DNA from 4 places in the Kushneria marisflavi genome. Region 2 is predicted to be linked to each of the others. Evidence: predicted binding sites of a transcription regulator. Region 2 holds the regulator's gene; each other region holds the start of a gene.
What was found. The regulator sigma-54, encoded in region 2, starts transcription at its own class of promoters, with help from an activator protein. The targets are predictions, from matches to a motif close to TGGCACNNNNNTTGCTNT.
Positions count from the first base shown of each region.

Region 1: a site for sigma-54 is predicted at 1,458-1,475, ahead of B9H00_RS07160 (NarK family nitrate/nitrite MFS transporter). Genes of this name have one in related genera too.
Region 3: a site for sigma-54 is predicted at 1,222-1,239, ahead of glnL (nitrogen regulation protein NR(II)). Genes of this name have one in related genera too.
Region 4: a site for sigma-54 is predicted at 2,047-2,064, ahead of glnA (glutamate--ammonia ligase). Genes of this name have one in related genera too.

Region 1 is NZ_CP021358.1:1,553,793-1,556,789, forward strand. Features, by position in the region: gene B9H00_RS17200 (hypothetical protein) at 1-183, opposite strand, end outside; gene B9H00_RS07155 (nitrate regulatory protein) at 67-1,308, shown strand; gene B9H00_RS07160 (NarK family nitrate/nitrite MFS transporter) at 1,686-2,997, shown strand, end outside.
Region 2 is NZ_CP021358.1:3,371,748-3,374,744, reverse strand. Features, by position in the region: gene lptA (lipopolysaccharide transport periplasmic protein LptA) at 1-319, shown strand, start outside; gene lptB (LPS export ABC transporter ATP-binding protein) at 316-1,041, shown strand; gene B9H00_RS15300 (RNA polymerase factor sigma-54) at 1,161-2,576, shown strand; gene hpf (ribosome hibernation-promoting factor, HPF/YfiA family) at 2,720-2,997, shown strand, end outside.
Region 3 is NZ_CP021358.1:2,297,852-2,300,848, forward strand. Features, by position in the region: gene glnA (glutamate--ammonia ligase) at 1-395, shown strand, start outside; gene B9H00_RS10425 (DUF4124 domain-containing protein) at 538-1,092, shown strand; gene glnL (nitrogen regulation protein NR(II)) at 1,271-2,356, shown strand; gene ntrC (nitrogen regulation protein NR(I)) at 2,349-2,997, shown strand, end outside.
Region 4 is NZ_CP021358.1:2,294,660-2,297,656, forward strand. Features, by position in the region: gene typA (translational GTPase TypA) at 1-1,653, opposite strand, end outside; gene glnA (glutamate--ammonia ligase) at 2,181-2,997, shown strand, end outside.

The DNA.
Region 1 (2,997 bases), 1.8 Mb from region 2:
CACTCGAACAACACCAACAACAAGACCGTCTCGACCTGATCCAGGTCGAGGCCCGAGGACATGACCGTGACCAGCTCGACCCTTGAGCGGCTGCTGGCGGCCGCCAACGCCTCCGATATCGACCGACTTCATCAACTGATTGCCCTTTGCGCGCTGGTGGGGCCGCTGAGCCAGCTGGTGCATGCCCTGCAGCGCGAGCGTGGGGCGGCAAGCATCGTGCTGGGCTCGCGCGGTCAGCGCTTTATCGACCGCTACCAGGCGCACGCCGATCACAGCCGTCAGGCCGATACCCAGCTGCATGCGGCGCTGACCCACTGGATGAGCGCTCGCGATGAAACATCGCATGAGGCCCGTGCCTATTCTCCCCGTCTGCTCCGGCGTCTGGCTGGGGCGGTGACGGCACTGGATGCGCTTGCGGAGCTGCGCACCCGGGTGGCGGCCCAGCAGGTGAGCGCCGATGAGGCCACCCGCCTGTACAACCGGGCCATCGGCACGCTGCTTTCGGTGGTGTTCGAGGTGGCCGATACCGCCAGCGACGCCGACATCACCCGCGCGCTGGTCAGCCTCTTTCACTTCATCCAGGGCAAGGAGCTGGCCGGGCAGGAGCGCGCCTGCGGGGCGCTGGGCTTCACTCTCGGGCACTTTGATGATACGCACCGCCACACCCTTCAATCGCTGATCGATGCCCAGCAGGACTGCTTCGACACGTTCACCGAGTTCGCCGACGAGACGGCCCGAAACCGGTGGGCCGCGCTCGCCGACCACCCCACCCTGACCACGCTCGGCCATCTCCGCGCGCTGGCGCTCGCGGATACGGATCTGCCGAGCGATCTCGAGGCGCCCGGTGAGCAGTGGTATGCGCTGGCGACCCAGCGCATCGATGCCCTGAAGGCCATCGAGGATCAGCTCGTCGAGGCGCTGCACCAGAGCTGTTGCCGGGCGCTCGAGCAGGCCAGCAGCCGTGACCGCACTGATGACGTGACGGCCTTCATCGAACCGGTCTCGCGGTCGAGCCCCCCGGAGATTGACGCCCCGACGGCACCGGTCACGGCGCGATACTTCGACCGCTCGCTGCTGGAACTGGTCCAGACCCAGAATCAGCGGCTGCAGCAGCTAAGCGATGAGCTGGCCCATACCCGCAAAACCCTGCGCGAGCGCAAGCTGATCGAGCGCGCCAAGGGCCTGCTCATGGCGCAGCAGCACATCGATGAAGACAGCGCCTACCGCCTGATGCGCAGGACCGCGATGGATCAGAGCCAGCCGCTGGTCACGATTGCCCGCGCCATGATCGACCGCGCCGAGCGCTAGCCCAACGCCCACTCGGGCGCCGCTTCGGTGCATCACGCCACGTATGTGCACCGCAAACGCCGCTTTCGGCCCACTGCCCGCCGCCCAGAAAGGGACATATACGACCTTTTTTGCGGTAGTGCCCTGAAATATCGCCACTCTTTCGATTCTGGCCCCGGTTCTGCTTTAGGTGACATGCCCCGAGCCAAAGGCGGCTTTCGCGGGCAATGCCACTGCCTGGCCCTGTTTCTGACAAGACATGACACGTCGCGCCCCCGGCCTGCGTGTATCGGACAACGGCGTCCACCAACCTTCCTGCACCACGGGAAGGCGGGTGGGCGCCGTTGCCGTTGGTGAGGCCATGTCCCTTGAGTGTCGACAACCCCGGAGAACAAGCGATGGACATCCGTAATAAAGCCAACAGGATACGGCTACTGAGCTTTTCGACCCCACAGATGCGCGCCTTCCACCTATCGTGGTTTGCCTTCCACGTGTGCTTTTTCGGCTGGTTTGGCATCGCCCCGCTGATGGCTGTGGTGCGTGATGACCTGGGCCTGACCAAGACCCAGATCGGCAACACCATCATCGCCTCGGTCGCCATCACCATTGTGGTGCGACTGGCCATCGGCCTGCTGTGCGACCGGATCGGGCCGCGCCGCGCCTACACCTGGCTTTTGTGCCTAGGGTCACTGCCGGTCATGATGATCGGCTTCGCCGACAGCTTTGAAACCTTTTTGATGGCGCGTCTGGCCATCGGCGCCATCGGGGCGTCGTTTGTGATTACCCAGTACCACTCCTCGATCATGTTCGCGCCCAACGTGGTCGGCACCGCCAACGCCACCACAGCCGGCTGGGGCAATCTGGGCGGCGGTACCACCCAGATTCTGATGCCGCTGATCTTCTCGGGCGTGTTGATGCTCGGCGTCAGCGAAACGCTGGGCTGGCGACTGGCCATGGTGGTGCCCGGCATCGTGCTGTTTGTGACCGGCATCGCATATTACCGCCTGACCCAGGATGCCCCGAACGGCAACTTCGATGAGCTGCGCGCCCGGGGCGAGCTGCCCGAAGCGACCCGCGAGCACGGCGCGGTTCAAAGCTTTGCCGCCGCAGCGAAGGACATTCGCGTGTGGGCGCTGTTTCTGGTCTACGCCGCCTGCTTCGGGGTCGAGCTGACCATCAACAACATCGCCGCCATCTACTTTTTCGACACCTTCTCGCTGAATCTGGCCACCGCCGGTCTGATTGCGGGGCTGTTCGGACTGATGAACCTGTTCGCCCGAACGCTCGGCGGGGTCTTTTCGGATCTGTTCGCCCGCAAGAACGGCCTCAAGGGCCGGGTACGCTGGCTGTTTCTGGCCATGCTGTGTGAAGGCATCGCCCTGATCGGCTTTGCCCACATGGAGGTGCTGGCGCTGGCCATCGGCATCATGCTGGTGTTCAGCCTGTTCGTGCAGATGGCCGAAGGCGCTACCTTTGGCGTGGTGCCGTTTATCAATAAAAAGGCGCTGGGCGCCGTGGCCGGCATCGTGGGGGCCGGGGGCAACGCTGGCGCTGTCGCCGCAGGCTTTCTGTTTCGAAGCGAGTCGCTGACCTATCAGGAAGGGCTGTTCTATCTCGGCGTGGCGGTGGTGGTGATCTCACTGGCCGCACTGGCCGTGCGCTTCACTCCCGAGGTAGAAGCCGAAGAGGAAGCCGCCTACCGCGAGGCCG
Region 2 (2,997 bases):
GAGCCTGACCGCAAGGGGCGGTGATGGTGGACGCGCCTATATCGAGCAGCAGCCGGCACCTAATGATCCGCTGGCAAAGGGATGGGGCAATACCATCATCTATCACGCCGGAGAGCGACGCGTTGAGCTGATCGGCAACGCTGAACTGCATCAAAACGGTGACACCTTCAACGGCGGCTACGTGGAATATTTCCTCGACTCACGCCAGGTCAACGCGCGTGGCAGCCAGAGCGCGAAGAGCAGCAGCTCTGAAAGCAGCTCGGGCGGGCGTGTTCGCATGCAATTGACTCCCGAAGAGCAACAGGGCAGCAGCCAATGAAAACCCTTCACGCAGCCCATCTGGCCAAAAGCTTCAAGGGGCGCCGTGTCGTTCAGGACATCAGCCTGTCGATTCGACAGGGAGAGATCGTGGGGCTTCTGGGCCCCAATGGGGCCGGCAAGACCACCTCGTTTTACATGATCGTCGGACTGATCCAGGCCGACGCCGGCCATGTTGCCATCGATGATCTTGACCTGAGCCGCCAGCCGATGCACAAGCGTGCCCACGCCGGCATCAGCTACCTGCCTCAGGAAGCCTCGATCTTTCGCAAGCTGTCAGTGGCCGACAACATCATGGCCATACTTGAAACACGCAAGGATCTGGATCGCCAGCAACGCCAGGAACGGCTCAATCAACTGCTCGAAGAATTCAGCATCAGCCATATTCGCGACAACATGGGCATGAGCCTGTCCGGCGGCGAGCGCCGGCGTGTGGAGATTGCCCGCGCACTGGCCATCGAACCGGCCTTCATTTTGCTTGATGAGCCCTTTGCCGGCGTTGACCCTATCTCGGTCGGCGAAATCAAGGGCATTATCCGCCAGCTTCGTACCCGTGGCATTGGCGTTCTGATCACCGATCACAACGTGCGTGAAACGCTGGATATCTGTGACAACGCCTATATCGTCGGCAGTGGCCTGATCATTGCTGAAGGCGACGCCAACGCCGTGCTGAATAACCAGCATGTACGCGATGTCTATCTGGGCCACGAATTTCGCCTTTAACCCTCTGGGGTTATTAACTGATGGCATGATAATTGCAGTCTTTAGCGCCTTCAGCACTTGCAAGGGCGCCGCGGACTGGATAGCGTGATATTACACGTTGGCGACCGGGCTTTACGAACATGATGAAACCCGCCTTACAGTTGCGCACGGGCACTCATCTCACCATGACGCCCCAGCTGCAACAGGCCATCCATCTGCTGCAGCTGTCTACGCTGGATCTGCAGCAGGAACTCCAGATGGCGCTGGAAAGCAATCCTTTACTGGATATCGAGGAGGAGCAGACGCTTGAGGTACCGGAGACCCCGTTATCTCAGGAGGAATGGTCCAGTGATATCCCGGAAGAATTGCCACTGGATGCTCGCTGGGACGATGTCTATACCAACGGCAGCGCTTCCTCCAACGTCGCCGATGACAGCTGGAATATCGAGCACAACGCCGTAGCCGTCGACCTGACCTCGCATCTTCGCGAGCAGATTCTGTTGATGGACATGACCCCACGCGAACAGCTGATCACCGATACCCTGCTGGACGCTCTCGAACCCAGCGGCTACCTCGGCACGGGTCTGGAAGACCTTGGCGAGGGGCTTCGGCAGCAAGGCCTCGGGGATCTCAAACAGTCTGAAATGGAGCACATGCTTTCGCAGCTCCAGCGGTGTGAACCCACTGGCGTTTTTGCACGCGATCTGCGCGAATGCCTGCTGCTACAGCTTGATCTATTGCCGGATGACACGCCCTGGCTTGCCCAGACCCGGCGCATGGTTCGTCAGTTCCTTGAACCACTGGGACAAAATGATCGCCGCCTGCTAAAGCGCCGCCTGAGTCTTGATGATGAAGCGCTCGATGACGTGATTCACACCATCCGGTCGCTCAACCCACGACCGGGTCGCGAATTTGAGGCCGTGGACCAACATCTCGTCATTCCCGATCTGGTGTTGCGTTATCACGCCCGCCATGGCTGGCAGGTTGAGCTCAATCAGGAATCCCTGCCACGTCTTCGCATTCAGCCCGACTATGCCGCCCTTGTACGTCGCGCCGACAAGAGTGACGACAATACCTTTCTCAAACAGCATCTTCAGGATGCACGCTGGCTGCTCAAGAGTCTCTCGAGTCGCAATGACACTCTGCTGCGGGTAGGGCAGGAAATCATGACACGTCAGGCCGGCTTCATTGAACACGGCGATGAAGCCCTCAAACCCATGATTCTTGCCGATATCGCCCAGGCCGTGGAGATGCACGAATCCACCATTTCCAGAGTGACCACGCGCAAATACATTCATACGCCGCGTGGCATCATGGAGCTCAAGTATTTCTTCTCAAGCCATGTGGGCCAGGAAGGTGATGCCCATGCCAGCACGGCCATTCGCGCCCGGATACGCAAGTTCATAGAAGACGAGACCCCAAGACGCCCGCTGTCTGATGCTCGACTGGTACAACTTCTGGCTGACAACGGCATCATGGTCGCCCGGCGCACCGTCGCAAAATACCGCGAGGCCATGGGCATTCCCGCTTCCAGCGAGCGCAAGCGTCTGGCCTGAAGGAGGTCAAAAAAGAGAACAACATCATTCAGGGTTTGCGCTGACGGGAAAAGCGTTACAATCTGAGAGTAGCCGGAACAGGCTTGCAGGTCCGGCAGTCCACATGGACAACCGGTTATCCGTTTCGATTCAGGGAGCATGCCATGCAGGTAAACATTACCGGGCACCACGTCGAATTGACCGATGCACTGCGCGAGCACGTCAATCAGAAGCTTGCCAAGCTGGAACGTCACTATGACAACATCACCAATGTTCAGGTGACACTGTCTATTGAAAAGGAGCGCCAGCAGGCCGCGGCCACGCTACATGCCGCAGGTGCCGAACTTCATGCTCAGGCCGAGCAGGAAGACCTTTATGTTGCCATCGATGCCTTGACCGAGAAGCTTGATCGTCAGCTGCTCAAGCACAAGGAGAAAACACA
Region 3 (2,997 bases), 1.1 Mb from region 2:
ACCGCTCTGCTTCGATCCGTATTCCCTACACGGCAAGCCCGAAGGGCAAGCGTGTCGAGACTCGCTTCCCTGATCCGATGGCCAACCCGTACCTGGCCTTCTCCGCGCTGCTGATGGCCGGTATTGACGGTATACGCAACAAGATTCATCCGGGTGAAGCGCTGGACAAGAACCTGTATGACCTGCCGGCTGAAGAAGCGCTCAACGTGCCTACGGTTGCCTCGAGCCTGGAAGAAGCCCTGCAAGCGCTCAAGGATGACCACGCCTTCCTGACCGAAGGTGGCGTGTTCACCGAAGAGATGATCGAAGCCTACATCGAACTCAAGATGGAAGATGTGACGGCTGTCCGCATGGTGCCAAGCCCCATGGAATACGACCTGTACTACAGCCTCTAAGGTTCAGCCTTCATGGCTTGAGAAAAGATGCTCCTTTAAGGCATCTGAAAGGAAAAGCCCCGTTTTAACGGGGCTTTTTATCGTCTCGAGATCGAGTTTTCCCATCCATAATGACGGCTTCCCATCCTGTGGAATCACTGCCGTGCCGGGTCGTTCCTGTTACCTGTTGCTGTGGACACTAGTGGTTTGTTCGCTGCTTGCAGACGTTGCGTCGCAGGCGCGTGCCGCGGTCTATCGCCATACGGACGCCCAGGGCAACGTTGTCTGGAGCGACCGTCCTGGCGGTACGCGGGCCGAAATACGCGCACCGCGCGTGCTGTCGCCTTCCAGTGACTCCAGCACTCATCAGATAACGCCTGCCACACCTGCCCGCTTTGCACCCTATCAGCGTGTGGCTTTCAAGCCGCGTTCGGCCCCCGTAACGGTCGAACAGGCTCGTCGAGGTATCCCCCTGCGCCTTGACATCGTTCCGCGGCTGCGCGCCGGTGATCGGGTGCAGCTGACCATTGATGGCCGGCGTCACCAGTCGCCGCTGTTCAGCCATGTACTGATGGCCATGGGGCTCAAGGCTGGTCGCCATGCGCTGGTGGCCGAGGTGCTCGACAGTGCCGGCGCCGTTCGACAGCGATCAGGGGTCATGACCCTCGAGATATTGGCCGCCTCAACGTCCGAGTCCGATCCCGCTTCCCCACGGTAGCCACAGCTGGTCTTTATGCACCATAAGGGTGCATCATGTTCCGAGCTTCATCGCCCCTGTGCCACTTTCGTGCCTGCGCGGCAACAGAGCTTTCCCTTGTGGTGCGATATATGCTGCATCCGTCATATGTGGCGCGCTTTTTGCACTATCAAAGGGAAACGACGTTAACGAGGGCTTCATGTATCAACGCCTGCTGGAACATCTCACCACGGCTGTGGTGCTGCTGGACGCGCAATTGAGCGTTCGCTGGCTTAATCCGGCTGCGGAAGCCCTGATGGGACTGAGCCTTTCACGGGTGCAGGGCACCTCTCTTGAATGTCTGGAAGGTGAAGACGGCCGTATCGCCGCCATGCTGCTCGAGGCGTTGCGGCTTCAACACCCCTATACCCAGCGTGAAACGCAGCTGGTCATGGCAAGCGGGGAGCGCATTACGGTGGACTACACCGCAACGCCGCTGTCGAAAACCGAGCTGCTGCTGGAGTTCGAGCCGCGTGACCGCCTGATGCGCATCTCTCGCGAGGAGTCGCTGATTGCCCGCCAGGAGATGGTCAAGGTCCTGACGCGGGGTCTGGCCCATGAGGTCAAGAACCCGCTGGGCGGTATCCGAGGGGCGGCGCAACTGCTCGAACGTGACCTGCCCGATGAAAGCCTGACCGAGTTCACCCGCATCATCATCGAGGAGGCCGACCGCCTTCGCGATCTGGTCGATCGCATGCTGGGGCCCAATCGGCCAGTCGAGCAAAAGCCCATCAATGTGCACGAGGTGGTCGAGCGGGTGCGTGCCCTGCTGCAGGCCGAGACGGACACCATCGCGCTGGTGCGCGATTACGACCCCAGCCTGCCATTGATCATGGGAGATGCCGGCCAGCTGATTCAGGCGGTGCTCAACGTTACGCGCAACGCCGTACAGGCGCTCAACGAAAACGCCATCGAGCAGCCGACGGTCACGCTGCGGACCCGGGCAAGGCGGCAGTTTACCCTGGGCGCCGAGCGCCACCGGCTGGTGTGTGAGGTCTGCGTGATCGATAACGGCCCGGGCGTGCCCGAGACACTGGCAGAGTCGCTGTTCTACCCGATGATCTCCGGCCGTGCCGAAGGCAGCGGGCTGGGGCTGTCCATCGCCCAGTCGATCCTGCACCAGCATCAGGGGCTGATCGAATGTGACAGCCGCCCCGGCCATACCGAATTTCGTCTTCTGATTCCGCTGGAAGGATTCAGCGAACCCGAACAAGACCGACAAGAGAAGGGAGACACCCATGAGTGATACGGCCCGCGTCTATATCGTGGATGATGATCGCGCCATCCGCTGGGTACTCGAGCGCACGCTCGCTCAGCCCGATATCGAAGTCTCAAGCTTTGAGCGGGCCGATCAGGCCGAGGAGGCCATCAATCGCCAGGCGCCTGACGTGCTGCTCACCGACATTCGCATGCCGGGCGTCGATGGCCTCGATCTGATGGCGCGCGTACGCGAGCGTCACGCCGACATGCCGGTGATCATCATGACCGCGCACTCGGATCTCGACAGTGCCGTGGCCTCCTATCAGGGCGGTGCGTTCGAGTATCTGCCCAAGCCCTTTGATGTCGACGATGCGCTCTCACTGGTGCGCCGCGCCGTGGCTCACGCCCGCGAGCGTCAGGCGCCGGCTCGTGTGCCCGAAGGCATTCAGGCCGAGATCATCGGTGAAGCACCCGCCATGCAGGAGGTGTTTCGCGCCATCGGACGGCTGTCGCATTCCCACATCACCGTGATGATCAACGGCGAATCCGGAACCGGCAAGGAGCGGGTGGCCCGCGCCCTGCACCAGCACAGCCCGCGTGGGCATCAGCCCTTTATTGCCTTGAACATGGCCGCCATTCCGCGCGATCTCATGGAGTCGGAGCTTTTCGGTCACGAAAAGGGCGCCT
Region 4 (2,997 bases), 1.1 Mb from region 2:
GAGCTTCTTGCCCTTGGTCGGGTTGACCACCATGTCGTCGGAACGGTTATTGATACCGATCAGCATGCCTTCATAGACTTCGGTGCCGTGGTCGATGATCAGCTTACCGCGGTCCTGGAGGGTGTAGAGGGCATAAGCCAGTGCCTTGCCATCAACCATCGAGACCAGTACACCGTTACGACGCTCAACGCCTGCGCCTTCCTTGAGCGGACCGTAGTGATCAAAGCGGCTGGTCAGGATGCCGGTGCCGGAAGTCATGGTCAAAAACTGCGAACGGAAGCCGATCAGACCACGCGAGGGAATCATGAAGTCCAGACGCACACGACCCTTGCCATCCGGGTTCATGTTGGTCAGCTCGCCCTTGCGATAGCCCAGCTCTTCCATGACAGAGCCCTGATGCTGCTCTTCACAGTCGATGATGACCTCTTCGTAGGGTTCCTGCTTCACGCCATCGATCTCGCGGATGATGACTTCCGGACGGCCTACGGCCAGTTCGTAGCCTTCACGACGCATGGATTCGATCAGCACTGACAGGTGAAGTTCGCCACGACCGGAGACCTTGAACTTCTCGGCCGACTCCCCCTGTTCAACACGCAGGGCCACGTTGTGGATCAGTTCCTGATCCAGGCGGTCCTTGATGTTACGGCTGGTGACGTACTTGCCGTCACGACCGGCGAACGGTGAATCGTTGACCTGGAAGGTCATCGAAACGGTCGGCTCATCAACGGTCAGTGCCGGCAGCGCTTCGACATTGGACGGATCACAGATCGTGTCAGAGATGGACAGATCATCGATACCGGTAATGCAGACGATGTCACCGGCGCTGACTTCATCGGCCTGAACACGTTCAAGACCCAGGTGGGTCATGACCTGACCGATCTTGCCCTTGCGGGTGACGCCGTGACGGGAAATGACGCTGACCTGCTGGTTGGGACGGACACGGCCGCGCTTGACGCGACCCAGACCGATAACACCCACGTAGCTGTTGTAGTCCAGTGCCGAAATCTGCATCTGGAACGGACCGTCGAGTTCAACGGTCGGCGGCTCAACGATGTCGACGATGGCCTGGAACATCGGGTCCATGTTTTCGGACAGATCTTCCGGGTCCATGCCGGCGATACCGTTGAGCGCCGAGCAGTAGATGATCGGGAAGTCGAGCTGCTCGTCGGTGGCGCCCAGGTTGTCGAAAAGATCGAAGATCTGATCGATGACCCAGTCAGGGCGTGCGCCCGGACGGTCGATCTTGTTGACCACGACGATCGGCTTGAGGCCCTGGGCAAATGCCTTCTGGGTCACGAAGCGAGTCTGCGGCATCGGGCCATCAACGGCATCGACCAGCAGCAGCACGGAATCCACCATCGACATCACGCGCTCGACTTCACCACCAAAGTCGGCGTGCCCGGGGGTGTCGACGATGTTGATGTGGTAGTCGTGCCAAGTAATGGCCGTGTTCTTGGCCAGGATGGTAATCCCGCGTTCCTTTTCCTGGTCGTTGGAGTCCATGATGCGTTCCTGGTTTTCCGCCTTGCGGTCCAGGGTGCCGGATTGTGCCAGCAGCTTGTCGACCAGTGTGGTCTTGCCGTGGTCAACGTGAGCAATGATGGCAATATTTCTCAGCTTCTCGATATTGCCGGAAGTAAGCGTATCGGACATAACGCGTTTTCACCTTTGTGTACACGCGCCTGTTCAGGGTAGGAGCATGACCGTGCATTGTTTCAACGGTCATGTCAGCAGCGTGCAATAAATTTGGCCCCGCATTGTATAGGCTAAGTCGTCAGTCGAATAGCTGGAATCGTGGCGCAGGCGCTGTGAAGTGCAATGAAACAGGTTTGTCATGACAAGTGGACGACAGATCGCTTTCAGGCTGTGCGCTTTTTTGGTGCACAAAGAGCATGCCTTGAGCGTTAATGGTGCGCTTTAAAGCGACGACATGGTGGTTCTGAGCGTAATCTTATTCTCCTGTAGGAGTTCATGCCATTCGATGATGATTTTAAGTTGCTGTATCGAAAGCATTTTTAAATCGAGATCGATTGGTATGCGCCATTTTGGCACGCTGCATGCATTATTTGGGTACACATCGGGACTTGCATGCACTGTGCTTGCGCGTGATACAACGGTGGCGAAGTGATGGCGTCCTGTTAACGGTTTTCAAGCAGTATCCCTTTTATTGGAGGAGTCACATGTCAGAGAAAACGCTTGCCCTGATTGAAGAGAACGACATCAAGTGGGCCGATCTGCGCTTTACCGATACCAAGGGCAAGGAGCAGCACGTCACCATTCCTGCGCGTATGGTCGATGAAGAGTTCTTTGAAACCGGACAGATGTTCGATGGCTCCTCCATCGGCGGCTGGAAGGGCATCAACGAGTCCGACATGATCCTGATGCCCCAGGACGGCACGGGCTATATCGATCCCTTCACCGAAGACCCCACGATCGTGCTGCGCTGCGACATCATCGAGCCGGCCACCATGCAGGGCTACGAGCGTGATCCGCGCTCGATTGCCAAGCGCGCCGAAGCCTACCTGAGCAGCACCGGTCTGGGCGACACCGCCTTTTTCGGCCCCGAGCCCGAGTTCTTCATCTTTGATGAAGTGCACTTCAAGAACGACATGCATCACTCCTTTTTCCGCATCTCTTCCGAAGAGGGTGCATGGGAGACTGACGGCAAGTTCGAAGGTGGCAACATGGGCCACCGTCCGCGCGTCAAGGGCGGCTATTTCCCGGTTCCCCCGGTCGATTCCTTCCATGACATCCGCAGTGCCATGTGCTCGACGCTGGAAGCCGTAGGCCAGACCGTTGAAGTGCATCACCACGAAGTGGCCAACGCCGGTCAGAACGAAATCGGTGTGAAGTTCAACACGCTGGTGCAGAAGTGCGACGAAGTTCAGACCATGAAGTATGTGATCCACAACGTGGCACATGCCTATGGCAAGACGGCGACCTTCATGCCCAAGCCGATGGCTGGCGATAACGGCTCCGGCATGCACGTTCACCAGT